Regions from separate parts of the Achromobacter pulmonis genome, predicted to be linked through region 2. Evidence: predicted binding sites of a transcription regulator. Region 2 holds the regulator's gene; the other holds the start of a gene.
What was found. Region 2 encodes LexA, which represses DNA repair genes until DNA is damaged. Its sites were predicted from a motif close to ACTGTATNNNNATACAGT; they were not measured.

Region 1 (7,408 bases), 4.0 Mb from region 2:
GCCGCGCGTGCTGCTGCTGGACGAGCCGTTCGGCGCGCTCGACGCCAAGGTGCGCAAGGAATTGCGGCGCTGGCTGCGTCGTCTGCACGACGAGCTGAACGTGGCCAGCGTGTTCGTCACCCACGACCAGGAAGAGGCGCTGGAGGTGGCCGACCGCGTGGTGCTGATGAACGCCGGCAGGATCGAACAGGTCGGCACGCCGCGCGAGGTCTGGGAAGGGCCGGCCACGCCGTTCGTCTACGGCTTCCTGGGCGACGTCAACCCGTTGCAGGGCGTGGCCAGCGGCGGCGTCTGGGAAGGGGCGGGGCTATCGCTCCCGGCGCCTGACCTGGCGCAGGCCGAGGCCCGGCGCGCCATCGCCTATGTGCGGCCGCACGAATTCGATATCGAGCGCTACCGCGCGGACGGCGCCGGCATTCCGGTGCGCCTGTCGCACGCCTACCTGGCCGGTCCCAGCGCCTACCTGGAACTGGCCAGCGAGGAATCCGGCGACGTCATCGAGGCGGAAGTGCCCGAGCATCTGTACCGGGAGCTCGGCCTGCGCGATGGCGACGCGCTGCTGGCCCGCCCGCGCCGGGCGTGTGTCTTCGCGGTGCAATCATGACCGCCGCCACGTTGGCTGCCGGCCTGGCGCCGGCCCTGGGGGCCCGCTGGAACGAATTGCTCGCGCGGCTGGCCGATATCCAACAGCGCTATCCCGACGCGGCGCTGGCCTCGTCGCTGGCGGCCGAGGATATGGTGCTGACGCACGCCATCTATGGCGCCGGCCTGGATCTGGAAGTCTTTACGCTCGACACCGGCCGGTTGCATGCCGAGACCCTGGGCGTGCTGGACGCGGTGCGCGAACGCTATGGGCGCGACGTCACCGTCCATCGGCCCGACGTCGGCGCGGTGCAGCGCCACGTGGCCGAGCATGGCGCCCATGCCTTCTACGAAAGCGTCGAATTGCGCAAGGCCTGTTGCCAGATCCGCAAGGTGGAGCCGCTCAAGCGCGCGCTGGCAGGCCGCGGCGCCTGGATCACCGGGCAGCGGCGCGCGCAGTCCGCGACGCGCGGCGAGTTGCACCTGGAAGAGGATGACGCCACGTTCGGCCTCTACAAGTTCAATCCGTTGGCCGAATGGAGCGAAGAGGATGTCTGGGGCGTGATCCGTGGCCTCGGCATTCCCTACAACCCGCTGCACGACCAGGGGTATCCGTCGATCGGCTGCGAACCCTGTACCCGCGCTATCCGCCCGGGCGAAGACCTGCGGGCCGGGCGCTGGTGGTGGGAGTCGTCGGACTCCAAGGAATGCGGCCTGCACGCAGGCAACCGGGTGATTGGCCTCGTCGCGGCGCCCCGCGCCTGACGCCGTCATCCTTCAGATATCCGTTTTAGGGGAATATTCATGTCCGCAGTGATCCAACGCAGCCACCTGGACTGGCTGGAATCGGAAGCCATCTTCATCCTGCGCGAGGTGGCGGCCGAAAGCGAGAAGCCCGTGCTGCTGTTCTCGGGCGGCAAGGATTCGGTGGTGCTGCTGCGCCTGGCCGAGAAAGCCTTTCGTCCCGGGCGTTTTCCGTTTCCGCTGATGCACATCGACACCGGCCACAACTTCGACGAGGTCATCGCCTTTCGCGATGCCCGCGCGGCCGAATTGGGCGAGACGCTGATCGTGCGCAGCGTGGAAGACTCGATCAAGCGCGGCAGCGTGGTGCTGCGCCGCGAAACCGATTCGCGCAACGCGGCCCAGGCCGTGACGCTGCTGGAGGCGATCGAGGAATTCGGCTTCGACGCTTGCATCGGCGGCGCCCGCCGCGACGAGGAAAAGGCGCGCGCCAAGGAACGCATCTTCTCGTTCCGCGACGAATTCGGCCAGTGGGATCCCAAGGCCCAGCGCCCGGAATTGTGGAACCTGTTCAACACCAAGGTGCATCGCGGCGAGAACATGCGGGTGTTCCCGATCTCCAACTGGACCGAGCTGGACGTCTGGCAGTACATCCAGCGCGAGCAATTGGCGCTACCGCCCATCTACTTCAGCCACGAGCGCGAGGTGGTGCGGCGCAAGGGCCTGCTGGTGCCGGTCACGCGTCTGACGCCGCCGCAGGAGGGCGATACGGTCGAGCGCCTGTCGGTGCGCTTCCGCACCGTCGGCGACATTTCCTGCACCTGCCCGGTGGCCTCGGACGCCGCCGACACCGCCGCCATCATCGCCGAGACCGCCGTCACGGACATCACCGAGCGCGGCGCCACGCGCATGGACGACCAGACTTCCGAGGCCTCGATGGAGCGCCGCAAGAAGGAAGGCTATTTCTGATCGCAGGAGCGGCCGGCGCCAGGCCGGCCCACAGGGGACGCATATGAACGCAGTAAACGACTCTTTTCTTTCCGGCGCCGACACGGGCGTGCTGCGCCTGATCACCGCGGGTTCGGTCGATGACGGCAAATCGACGCTGATCGGCCGCCTGCTGTACGACAGCAAGGGCGTGTTCGCCGACCAGCTCGACGCGATCTCGCGCGCCAAATACAAGCGCGTGGCCGAGGGCGGCATCGACTTCTCGCTGCTGACCGATGGCCTGGAGGCCGAGCGCGAGCAGGGCATCACCATCGATGTGGCTTACCGATACTTCTCGACGCCGGCGCGCAAGTTCATCATCGCCGACGCGCCGGGCCACGAGCAGTACACCCGCAACATGGTGACCGGCGCGTCCACCGCCGACGTTGCGGTGATCCTGATTGACGCCACCCGCGCCGCCGACGGCAGACTGCTGCCCCAGACCAAGCGCCACAGCGCCATCGCGCGGCTGCTGGGCATCCGCCACATCGTGGTGGCGGTCAACAAGATGGATCTGGTGGATTGGGACCCGGCCGTGTTCGCGCGCATCCGCGATGCCTACGCCGCGCTGGCGGACAAGCTCGGCATCCAACATTTCGACGCGCTGCCGTTGTCGGCGCTGAATGGCGACAATGTGGTGACGCGGTCGGACAAGACGCCCTGGTATGCGGGCCAGCCGCTCCTGACGTTGCTGGAGTCGCTCGATCTGGCGGCCGATGGTCGCGCCGGACCGCTGCGCTTTCCCGTGCAATGGGTGGCGCGCCACGATGGCAGTCTCAAGGAGGATTTCCGCGGCTACGCGGGACGCGTCGCCAGCGGCGTGCTGCGTCCCGGCGACGAGATCGCGGTGCAGCCCTCGGGCGTGACGGCGCGGGTGCAGGCAGTGCGCCTGTTCGATCGCGCGCTGGACGAGGCGGTGGCGGGTGATTCGGTCACGCTGGTGCTGGACCGCGATGTCGACGTGTCGCGCGGCGATGTGATCGTGCATGGGTCGGCGCCGGCGCAGGTGGCGCGCGAATTCGAGGCTGAGCTTTGCTGGCTCGACGCGCAGGCGCTCAACCCCGCGCGCAAGTATCTGCTCAAGCACGGCACGCGCTTGACGTCGGCGAAGATCCGCGCCGTCCTCACGCATCGAGACATCCACGAATTGCAGGAAGTGGAGAACACCGAAGGCACGCTGCGCATGAATGACATCGGCCGCGTCACGTTCACCACGCGCGAGTCGCTGGCCGTCGATCGCTATGCCGATGTGCCCGCCATGGGCGCCTTCATCCTGATCGACGAGGCCACGCACCAGACCGCGGCAGCCGGCATGCTGCGATAAGCCACGAAGGGGGGGGGCGGAGCCTTCCCCGGATGCCGGCTTTGGGTGTTGCTTTTATTCCAAAGTCAATGCTGGCGCGGCTTTCCGGGCAATATCGCAACGTGGAATCGAATTGTCCGGACGCCATCTTCGTCTTGCGGTAAAGTGGGGTTGTCTTACGAAAAGGCTTTTGGTGCTTGCTAAAACCACTGTGTTTTTGTACAGTAGTTTCCATGGCACGTACCGATCATTCTTTTCCCGCCGGTTCTGGGTCCCCGGCTGCCGCCCCCGCCGCCTTGCGCGGTCGGGGTGCGGTTACTAATGTTCGGCATCGCTTCCAGCAAGACGACCGCGTGCGGATCGACGATGGCTGGTCTGCCTCGGGCCTCCCGGCCGATTTCGTCGACACTGTCCCCGATAATTCCCCCGCATTTGCCGCAGATGTTCCCGGCGGCCAAGCGCGCCGCAGCGGCCCCGGCTCGCCGGCTACGGTCATTCCCATCCTGCCGGATGCCCGCATTGCGCCGGCCGCTCCCAAAACCACCGTCACCGCCGAAGAAGCTCGCAAGGTCCTGTCGCGCAACGACTCGCCCGACATTCCCTTCGACGTTGCCGTCAACCCCTACCGCGGCTGCGAGCACGGCTGCGTCTACTGCTACGCCCGCCCGACCCATTCCTACCTGGGCTATTCGCCCGGCCTCGACTTCGAGACCCGCCTGGTGGCCAAGGCCAACGCGGTCCAGGCGTTGCGGGCGGAAATCAGTCGGCCCGGTTACAAGCCTTCGCCCATCAACATCGGCTCGGCCACCGACGCCTACCAGCCCATCGAGCGCGATTGGCGCCTGACGCGCGGCATGCTCGAGCTGATGCTCGAAACGCGTCACCCTCTAACCATCGTCACCAAGAACGCGCTGGTGGCCCGCGACCTCGACCTGCTGGCCGCGTTGGCCGAGCAGAAGTTGGTGGTGGTCTACATGAGCATCACCACGCTCGATGCCGACATGGCCCGCACCCTCGAACCGCGCGCCGCCGCTCCCTGGCGCCGCCTGGAGGCCGTGCGCAACCTGACCGCCGCCGGCGTGCCGGTCGGCGTGCTGGTGGCGCCCGTGATCCCGTTCATCAACGATGACGCCATGGAGCACATCCTGCAGGAATCCAAGGCTGCCGGTGCCCACTACGCCAGCTACACCGTCGTTCGGCTGCCCTGGGAAGTCAAAACCCTGTTCGAAGACTGGCTCAACGCCCATTACCCGGATCGCGCCCAGCGCGTGCTGCATCGCATCGAAGACCTGCGCAACGGCCGCCGCAACGACCCCAACTTTGGTTCGCGCATGCGCGGCACCGGCATCTGGGCCGACCTGCTGCGCCAGCGCTTCGCCGTGGCCACCCGCAAGCTGGGGCTGAACCGTCACCGCCTGGCGCTCGACTGTGATCACTTCCAGCCGCCATTGCCCGCCGGTACAGCAGATGTTCCCGTTTTCCCATCCCCGGTTGGCGCGCAAGCGTCTTCAGGGGTCCCTTTTGCCAGTGCCGTGCCCGTGGCTGGCGCCTACGGGCGCGGTGCGCGCCAGTTGCGCGCCATGGTTGCCGGGCAATTGTCGTTGTTCGATTGATCCGTGGGTCATCCCCGGGTTGCCGCCGCGGCGTGTCGCCGTGGTTCCTGATCGCGTTACAAGGAGTTCCTTATGAACACCGCTCAACTCTCCGTCCTGCCGGACGATCTGGCCGCCGTGTCGTTGTCCCCGTTGCGCCGCGCGGCCCAGCGCGCCCGCGCCATCGGCGCCCGTTTCACCGGGTTGGCGATGCCGTGGATGGGCGTGCCGGCCGCCACCACGGAACCAGCCTTGCCTGCGGGGCCCCGCGTGGATGCCCCTGCCCAAGTCGAGCCGCGCAAACGTGAGCGCACCGGCACGTTGCCGGGCAAGTGGCCGTTCCCGCCGGCTGCCGGCCAGGACGCTTCCGCTGCCGGTGGGCGCTGCCTGGGCAACGCCACGGTCGAACCGGTGTCGGATCAGGTCAGCGTGAAGCGCATGGTGCTGGATGTGGTGCTGGTGCTGGCATGGGGCGCGATGATTCCCGGTCTCATGTGGCTGGGCGTGGCCGGCGGTTTTTGAGGCCGCACCGTGGTGCGGGCCGGCCGTGGCGTGTCACGCCCGAGGGCCGCTTCGCGTTCAGGTCGAGCCCAGCAGGATCACGCCCGCCAGGATCGACAGGCAGCCCGCCAGGCGGCCAGGGCCGACTTTCTCGCGCAGCAGGAACATCCCGGCCAGGGTACCGAGCATCATCGACATTTCCCGCGCCGGGGCCACCAGGCTCAGCGGCGCGCCATTGCGCAGCGCATACAGCACCAGGATGTAGCCCAGCGGCGACAGCAAGCCCACTGCCAACGCCAGGTGCCAATGGCCGCGCATGGAGGCCCATGATTGAGCGCGGCGCTTCATCATGTGTGGCGTCATCATGGCGGTGCGGGTGACACAGGTGAACCAGTCGAACAGCACCGGGCTGATCAGCAGCACCTTCACGCCATAGGCGTCCACCACGGTGTAGGCGGCGATGAACAGGCCAATCACCATGCCCCAGCGCACGCCCACCCAGGCCTGGGCGTTGCGGAAAATCGACAGCCGCCCCTGCGTGGCGATCAGCAACACCCCGATCACCACGCACAGCATGCCGGCGATGCCAGTGCCCGTGGCCGGTTCGCCCAGCAACAGAAAGGCGCCGGTGGTCGAAAGCAGGGGACCGGTGCCGCGGGCGATGGGATAAACCACCGACAGATCGGCCACTTGATAGCCACGTTGCAGGCACAGGCTGTAGCCCAGATGCAACAGGCTGGATGTCAGGATCGCTCCCACCACGGGCCAGGTCCAGGTCATGCCGTCGTGCAGCAACACCCATATGACCCAGGGCGCATACAGCACCGAGGCACACAACCCATAGGCGAAGACGAACGGGGCGCCCACCATGGCCGCGCGTTTGGCGAGCAGGTTCCACGTTGCGTGGGCCATCGCCGCCAGGACGACCAATAACAGGGACGAATACGACATGGGGGAACAGCGTCTTATGACGTGTTTGTTACAGAAACCGCTAGGGTACCGCAAACCGCGGGCAGGGCCTCATCTTACCTGAGGCGCCTGGCGGTTTTTGGTGTAGAATCATTGGTTTGCCAAATCTCATCCTCTGCTTGCGGTACACGGCCGTGATTGACTACGGCCCGAACAACATCGAACGGCAAAGCGCTTTTAGTCCGCAAAGGCATGATGATCTAGGAGTTCTCAATGAACCTTATCGCTATCCTGGAACAGGAAGAGATTGCCCGTCTGACCGGCGGCCAAGCCAAGCCTGAATTTGCTCCTGGTGACACCGTCATCGTGAGCGTGAATGTCGTCGAAGGCACCCGCAAGCGCGTGCAGGCTTTCGAAGGCGTCGTGATCGCCAAGCGCAACCGCGGCCTGAACTCCGCGTTCACCGTGCGCAAGATTTCGTCGGGTGAAGCCGTGGAACGTACGTTCCAGCTGTACTCGCCGCAAATCGCCGGCATCGAAGTCAAGCGCCGCGGCGACGTGCGCCGCGCCAAGCTGTACTACCTGCGCAACCGCTCGGGCAAGTCGGCGCGTATCAAGGAAAAGCTGGTCAGCAAGCAAGCCTCGGCGGCTTGATCGCTTATCGGCACACGGCCCTACCAGTGTCGGACGCACACGCCATCCAGCGTTATCGTCCGGCCCGGGTTTCCGGGTTAAAAAGGCACCTGCGAGGGTGCCTTTTTCTTTTTGAAAAGCCGAATGTCTGATTCCT
Region 2 (7,408 bases):
TTTTTTTGTGTCCCGGGCGCCCGTTTCGGCTCAATACGTCCCCTTGAATATTTCCTAAAAATCAACTAGTTGAAGGCTCTATTTAAGGTTAATCCGAAGATAAGGACGGGATCAGTTACGCAAATTCCGAGCCCACTTCCGCAACACTCCGATTCCGTTCGCTATTCAGCAGTCTGTCAGCGAATGGATACATCCAGATACCGGGCTCCCGTCACACGGCGCCATCCAGCAGCACCCGCTGCTTCAGTGCCGTCAGGGCATCGCGGGCAGCGGCGGCCTGCTCGAATTCGAGGTTGCGGGCATGGTCCATCATCAGCTTTTCGAGACGCTTGAGCTCGCGCGCCAGGGCCTTCTCGTCCTTCAGCAATTCGGCCGGCACCGCGGCTTCCAGCGCATCATGCTGCACCGGCGCGACAATGCCGTCGATCAGCTCGCGCACCGCCTTCTGCACACCACGCGCCGTAATGCCATGGTCGATATTGAATTGCAGCTGCCTGGCGCGGCGGCGGCTGGTCTCCTCCATGGCGCGCTGCATCGAATCGGTAATGCGGTCGGCGTACAGGATGGCGTGGCCATTGAGATTGCGCGCCGCCCGGCCGATGGTCTGAATCAGGCTGCGCTCGGAACGCAGGAAGCCTTCCTTGTCGGCATCCAGGATGGCCACCAGAGACACCTCCGGAATATCCAGGCCTTCGCGCAGCAGGTTGATGCCCACCAGCACGTCGAACGTGCCCAGGCGCAGGTCGCGGATGATTTCCACCCGCTCGACCGTATCGATGTCCGAGTGCAGGTAGCGCACCCGCACGCCGTGCTCGGACAGGAAGTCGGTGAGGTCTTCGGCCATGCGTTTGGTCAGGGTCGTGACCAGCACCCGCTCGCCCTGCCCCGTGCGCAGCTTGATCTGGCCCAGCAGGTCGTCAACCTGCGTGCGCGCCGGCAACACCTCGACAATCGGATCGACCAGGCCGGTCGGACGCACCACCTGTTCGACCACATTGTCGGCGTGCTCCTTCTCGTAGGCCGCGGGCGTGGCCGACACGAAAACGCACTGGCGCATGCGGGCCTCGAATTCCTCGAGCTTGAGCGGCCGGTTGTCCAGCGCCGACGGCAGGCGGAAGCCATACTGCACCAGGGTCTCCTTGCGCGAGCGGTCGCCCCGGTACATGGCGCTGAGCTGGCCAATGGTGACGTGACTTTCGTCGATGAACATCAGCGCATCGGCCGGCAGGTAGTCGATCAGGGTTGGCGGCGGTTCGCCCGGCGCGGCGCCCGACAGGTGGCGCGAGTAGTTCTCGATGCCTTTGCAGAAGCCCAGTTCCTGCAGCATTTCCAGGTCGAAACGGGTGCGCTGCTCGAGCCGCTGGGCCTCGACCAGATGGCCGTCGTCGACGAAGCGCTTGGTGCGTTCGCGCAGCTCTTCCTTGATCGTCTCGATGGCACGCAGTACGGTATCGCGCGGCGTCACATAGTGCGAGCCAGGGTAGACCGTGAAGCGCGGCAGCTTCTGGCGAATGCGGCCGGTCAGCGGATCGAACAGCTCGAGGCTTTCGATTTCATCGTCGAACAGCGTCAGGCGCAGCGCCAGCTCGGCGCTTTCGGCCGGAAAGATGTCGATGGTTTCGCCACGCACGCGGAACACGCCTCGCGTGAATTCCGCGTCGTTGCGGGTGTATTGCATGGCCACCAGCCGCGCCAGGATCTCGCGCCGCGAGATCTGGTCGCCGGCGCGCAGGATCAGCACCATGGCGTGGTAGTCACCCGGGTTGCCGATACCGTAGATGCACGACACGGTGCCGACGATGATGGTGTCGCGCCGCTCCAGCAGGCTTTTTGTGGCCGACAGGCGCATCTGCTCGATGTGCTCGTTGATCGACGAGTCCTTCTCGATGAACAGGTCGCGCGTGGGCACGTAGGCTTCCGGCTGGTAGTAATCGTAGTACGAGACGAAGTACTCCACCGCGTTCTTGGGAAAGAACTCGCGCATCTCCGCGTACAACTGCGCCGCCAGGGTCTTGTTGGGCGCCAACACCAGCGCCGGCCGCCCGAGCTGGGCGATGACGTTGGCCATGGTGTAGGTCTTGCCCGAACCGGTCACACCCAGCAGGGTCTGGTACATGAGGCCGTCCTGCACACCCTGGACCAGCCCCGTTATCGCGTTGGGCTGGTCGCCAGCGGGCGGATAGGGCTGGTACAAGTGAAACGGGCTGCCGGGAAAATCGACATAGCCGCCTGTCGCCCCGGCGTTCGCTCCTGCGGTTGCCCCGGCGACGGCAACGGCCGTCGCTTCAGCGGCCGCGGCACCCGCCGCGCTCGGGTCTATCGGGCTCTTAGGCATGCTAGACTGTTCCCAGGGTAAACCCCCCATTATCCACAGCACTTCCGACTGCGTCCACTCACCCTCAGCAGAGTCCCATGAGCACCCTTTTCGATTCCGTCGAACTCGCGCCGCGCGACCCCATCCTTGGCCTGAACGAACAATACAACGCGGACACCCGCCCCGGTAAAGTCAATCTGGGCGTGGGCGTGTATTACGACGACCAGGGCCGCATTCCGCTGCTGGGTGCGGTGCGCAAGGCCGAAATCGCCCGCGTCGAGGCCGCCGCCGCCCGCGGCTACCTGCCGATCGAAGGCATCGCCGGTTACAACCAGGGCGCGCAAGCCTTGCTGCTCGGCAAGGACTCGCCGCTGGCGGCCGCCGGCCGTGTCCTGACCACCCAGGCCCTGGGCGGCACCGGCGCCCTCAAGATCGGCGCCGACTTCCTGCGCCAGCTGCTGCCGGCCTCCAAGGTCCTGATCAGCGATCCCAGCTGGGAGAACCACCGCGCGCTGTTCGAACGCGCCGGCTTCGAAGTGGGCACCTACGCCTACTATGATGCTGCCACCCGCGGCCTGAACTTCGACGGCATGCTGGCCGCCCTGAAGGCCGCCCCGGCCCAGACCATCGTCGTGCTGCACGCCTGCTGCCACAACCCCACCGGCGTTGACCCCACCTTCGACCAATGGAAGCAGATCGCCGCGGTCGTCAAGGAAAACAAGCTGGTGCCGTTCCTGGACATCGCCTACCAGGGCTTCGGCGACGGCCTCTATGAAGACGCGGCAGTCGTGCGCCTGTTCGCCGATCTCGACCTGACCATGTTCATCAGTTCGTCGTTCTCGAAGTCGTTCTCGCTGTACGGCGAGCGGGTCGGCGCCCTGACCGTCGTGGCCGGCAGCAAGGACGAAGCCACCCGCGTGCTGAGCCAGCTCAAGCGCGTCATCCGCACCAACTACTCCAACCCGCCCACCCACGGCGGCACCATCGTCTCCACGGTGCTGAACTCGCCCGAGCTGTTCGCCATGTGGGAAGAAGAACTCGGCGCGATGCGCGATCGCATCCGCCTGATGCGCAAGCAGCTGGTCGAGAAGATCAAGGAACACGGCGGCAAGCAGGACTTCAGCTTCGTGCTGCAGCAGCGCGGCATGTTCTCCTATTCGGGCCTGACCTCGGCCCAGGTCGACCGCCTGCGTGAAGAGCACGGCGTCTACGCCGTCTCCAGCGGCCGCATCTGCGTGGCCGCGCTCAACAGCGGCAACATCGATCAGGTGGCCAAGGGCATCGCTGCGGTGCTGTAGGGCATCCAGAAGGCAGGCAGTATCCAAAAACGGGACCCACGGGTCCCGTTTTTCATTGGCGGCCGCCGCCGCGATCTGATCAGCGCTTGCATTTTTGCGTTATGTCCCCCAGAATGCCGCTGTATATATGTACAGTCCGCTTCGAATCGGATCACCGCCATGGCCAGCAAACTCACTGATCGTCAACAGCAAATCCTGGACCTCATCCGGCAAACCGTCGCGCGCACCGGCTTTCCGCCCACCCGCGCCGAGATCGCCCAGGCCCTGGGGTTCCGCTCGCCCAACGCGGCCGAAGACCATCTCAAGGCCCTCGCGCGCAAGGGCGCCATCGAGCTCACCGCCGGCGCCTCGCGCGGCATCCGCCTGAAAGACGCCTCCTCCGCGCCGGCCCAGGCGCCGCTGCCTTTGCCCGGCCTGGCACAACTGCTGCTGCCGCTGGTGGGCCGTGTGGCGGCCGGCAGCCCGATCCTGGCCGCCGAACATGTCGAGCGCGAGATCGGCGTCGATCCCAGCCTGTTCGCCCAGGCTCCCGATTACCTGCTCAAGGTGCGCGGCATGAGCATGCGCGATGCGGGCATCCTCGAAGGCGACCTGCTGGCCGTCAAGAAGGCCTCTGAAGCACGCAACGGCCAGATCGTGGTGGCCCGGTTGGGCGACGACGTCACCGTCAAGCGGCTGCAGCGCCAGAACGGCCGCGTGGAATTGCTGCCCGAGAACCCCGACTTCAACGTCATCGTGGTCGAAGCCGACCAGGAATTCGCCCTGGAAGGCATTGCCGTCGGCCTGATCCGCCCGCACGCCCTGCACTGAGTCCCGCCCCTTCCGGGAACGGACGCCGGCCCAACGGCCGCGCTAAAAAAAGAAACCCCGCTCGTGCGGGGTTTCTTTTTGGGCAGACCCTAGCGGGCCGCCTCGGGACGGGATCAGTGCTTGAGCACCGGGTCCGTCGAGCCAGGTTCGGCCGGCTTGGCGACCAGCGGTTCCTTGACCGCTTCGTCTTCCGCCAGCGGCTCGGGCAGGCGTTCCAGGGCCAGCTCCAGCACCTTGTCGATCCAGCGCACCGGCACGATCTCAAGATGGTTCTTGACGTTGTCCGGAATCTCCGCCAAATCCTTGACGTTTTCTTCCGGAATCAAGACCGTCTTGATGCCGCCACGATGCGCGGCCAGCAGCTTTTCCTTCAAGCCGCCGATCGGCAGGACTTCGCCACGCAGCGTGATCTCGCCGGTCATGGCGACGTCGGCGCGCACCGGGATGCGCGACAACGCCGACACCATGGCGGTGGTGATCGCGATACCAGCGGACGGGCCGTCCTTGGGCGTCGCGCCTTCCGGCACGTGCACGTGCATGTCGTGCTTCTCGAACACACTGTCGGCAAAGCCCAGGCGCCGTGCCCGCGAGCGCACCACCGTACGGGCCGCCTCGACCGATTCCTTCATCACGTCGCCCAGCGAACCGGTGCGTTGGATCACGCCCTTGCCAGGCATGTCCGCCACTTCGATCGTGAGCAGGTCGCCACCGACTTCGGTCCAGGCCAGGCCGGTCACCTGACCGATCTGGTTTTCCTTTTCGGCCATGCCGAAGGTGTAGCGGCGCACGCCGAGGTAATCGCTGAGGTTGTCGCCCGTCACGTTGACCGGCTTGACCTCGAAGGGCTTGCCTTCGGCCTTGGCGCGGTCGCTCTGGGTCAGCAGTTGCTTGATCACCTTGCGGCAGATCTTGCCCACTTCGCGTTCGAGCGCACGCACACCGGCTTCGCGGGTGTAGTAGCGCACGATATCGCGCAGCGCGCTGTCGTCGACCGTCAGCTCGGACTCCTTGACGCCGTTGTTCTTCATCAGCTTGGGCAGCAGATGGTCGCGGGCGATGTGGATTTTTTCTTCCTCGGTGTAGCCGGACAGGCGGATCACTTCCATCCGGTCCAACAGGGCCGGCGGAATGTTCAGCGTGTTGCTGGTGGCCACGAACATGACGTCCGACAGATCGAAGTCGACTTCGATGTAGTGGTCCTGGAACGTATGGTTCTGTTCCGGGTCCAGCACTTCGAGCAGCGCCGACGAAGGATCGCCGCGGAAATCCATGCCCAGCTTGTCGATTTCATCGAGCAGGAACAGGGGATTGCGCACGCCGACCTTCGACATGTTCTGGACGATCTTGCCGGGCATCGAGCCGATGTACGTACGACGATGGCCGCGGATCTCGGCTTCGTCGCGCACGCCGCCCAGCGCCATGCGCACGAACTTGCGGTTCGTGGCCTTGGCGATGGACTGGCCCAGCGAGGTCTTGCCGACCCCCGGAGGACCGACCAGGCACAGGATCGGCGCCTTGACCTTGTCCACGCGCTGTTGCACGGCGAGGTATTCGAGGATGCGTTCCTTCACCTTCTCCAGGCCGTAGTGATCGTTGTCGAGCACGGTCTCGGCGTTGGAGATGGAATTGTTGATCTTGCTCTTCTTCCTCCAGGGGAGATTGATGAGCGTATCGATGTAGTTGCGCACCACGGTGGCTTCGGCCGACATGGGCGACATGAGCTTGAGCTTCTTGAGCTCGGCATCGGCCTTCTTGCGCGCCTCCTTGGGCATGTGCGCGGCGATGATCTTCTTTTCGAGCTCCTCGATATCGGCGCCCTCTTCGCCTTCGCCCAACTCCTTCTGAATGGCCTTGACCTGCTCATTCAGATAGTAGTCGCGCTGGCTCTTTTCCATCTGCTTCTTCACGCGGCCGCGGATTCGCTTCTCGACCTGGAGGATGTCGATTTCGGTTTCCAGCTGCGTGAGCAAGCCTTCGAGGCGCTCGGAGGTGCCGACGATCTCGAGCATCTTCTGCTTCTGCTCGAGCTTCAGCGGCAGATGCGCGGCGATCGTGTCGGCCAGGCGACCGGCGTCATCGATCCCGGCGAGCGAGGTCAGGATCTCCGGTGGGATCTTCTTGTTGAGTTTTACGTACTGTTCGAACTGGGCCACGATCGCACGGCGCAGGGCCTCGGTCTCGGAGCCCTGGACGGCGTCCGGCTCGATCGGGGTGACCTGGCAGGTGAAGTGCGAATCGGCGTCTTCGATGCTGTTGATGCGGGCACGCTGGGTACCTTCGACCAGCACCTTGACGGTGCCATCGGGCAGCTTGAGCATCTGCAGGATGCCGGCGACGCAGCCGATCTCGTAGACGTCTTCGGGAGTGGGATCATCCTTGCCGGCGGATTTCTGGGCCACCAGCATGATGCTCTTGCCCGCTTCCATCGCAACCTCGAGCGCGCGGATAGAGCGCGGACGGCCGACGAACAGCGGGATGACCATGTGCGGGAACACTACGACATCGCGCAGTGGCAGCAGGGGGAGGTCGATCGGGTCGGAAGGCAGGGTCTGGCTGGCAGACATAGGAGGTTCCTCGGTATGACTCGGCGTATCGGGGACAGGATGACCGGGAATACCCGGACAGCCCCATCAGTTACGTCTGTTATGGGAACAATAGCCGAAAATTCAAGATCCCGGCGGCCGGATAAACAAAACGGCAAAAAAAACGGCGCCGGTATCTTTTTATTGGACACGCCCCGCCAGTGTGCGTTCAATCGGGGGCCGGAGACAAAAAAACCCGTTTCGGAAACGGGTTTTTCTGAAATATCCGTCAGGCCGCGGCGTCGCGGACTTCCCCGCGCTCGGGCTTTTCGGCGGTGCCTTCTTCGTCGGCGTAGATCAGCAGCGGCTTGCCTTCGCCCTCGATCGCGTTTTCATCGAGCACCACGCGCTTGACGTTGCCTTGCGACGGCAGGTCATACATGGTGTCGAGCAGGGCCTGCTCG

Region 1: K2W61_RS00905 (PA0069 family radical SAM protein) is a predicted target of LexA. The motif match lies at 3,825-3,842, and genes of this name have one in related genera.

The regions. Positions count from the first base shown of each region.
Region 1 covers NZ_JAIFOT010000001.1:178,746-186,153, reverse strand. The annotation lists gene K2W61_RS00925 (sulfate/molybdate ABC transporter ATP-binding protein) at 1-604, shown strand, start outside; gene K2W61_RS00920 (phosphoadenylyl-sulfate reductase) at 601-1,347, shown strand; gene cysD (sulfate adenylyltransferase subunit CysD) at 1,387-2,295, shown strand; gene K2W61_RS00910 (sulfate adenylyltransferase subunit 1) at 2,339-3,637, shown strand; gene K2W61_RS00905 (PA0069 family radical SAM protein) at 3,850-5,229, shown strand; gene K2W61_RS00900 (hypothetical protein) at 5,302-5,730, shown strand; gene K2W61_RS00895 (DMT family transporter) at 5,788-6,660, opposite strand; gene rplS (50S ribosomal protein L19) at 6,892-7,272, shown strand; gene K2W61_RS00885 (CoA pyrophosphatase) at 7,396-7,408, shown strand, end outside.
Region 2 covers NZ_JAIFOT010000001.1:4,153,810-4,161,217, reverse strand. The annotation lists gene uvrB (excinuclease ABC subunit UvrB) at 212-2,335, opposite strand; gene K2W61_RS19145 (amino acid aminotransferase) at 2,413-3,612, shown strand; gene lexA (transcriptional repressor LexA) at 3,772-4,422, shown strand; gene lon (endopeptidase La) at 4,536-6,986, opposite strand; gene clpX (ATP-dependent Clp protease ATP-binding subunit ClpX) at 7,234-7,408, opposite strand, start outside.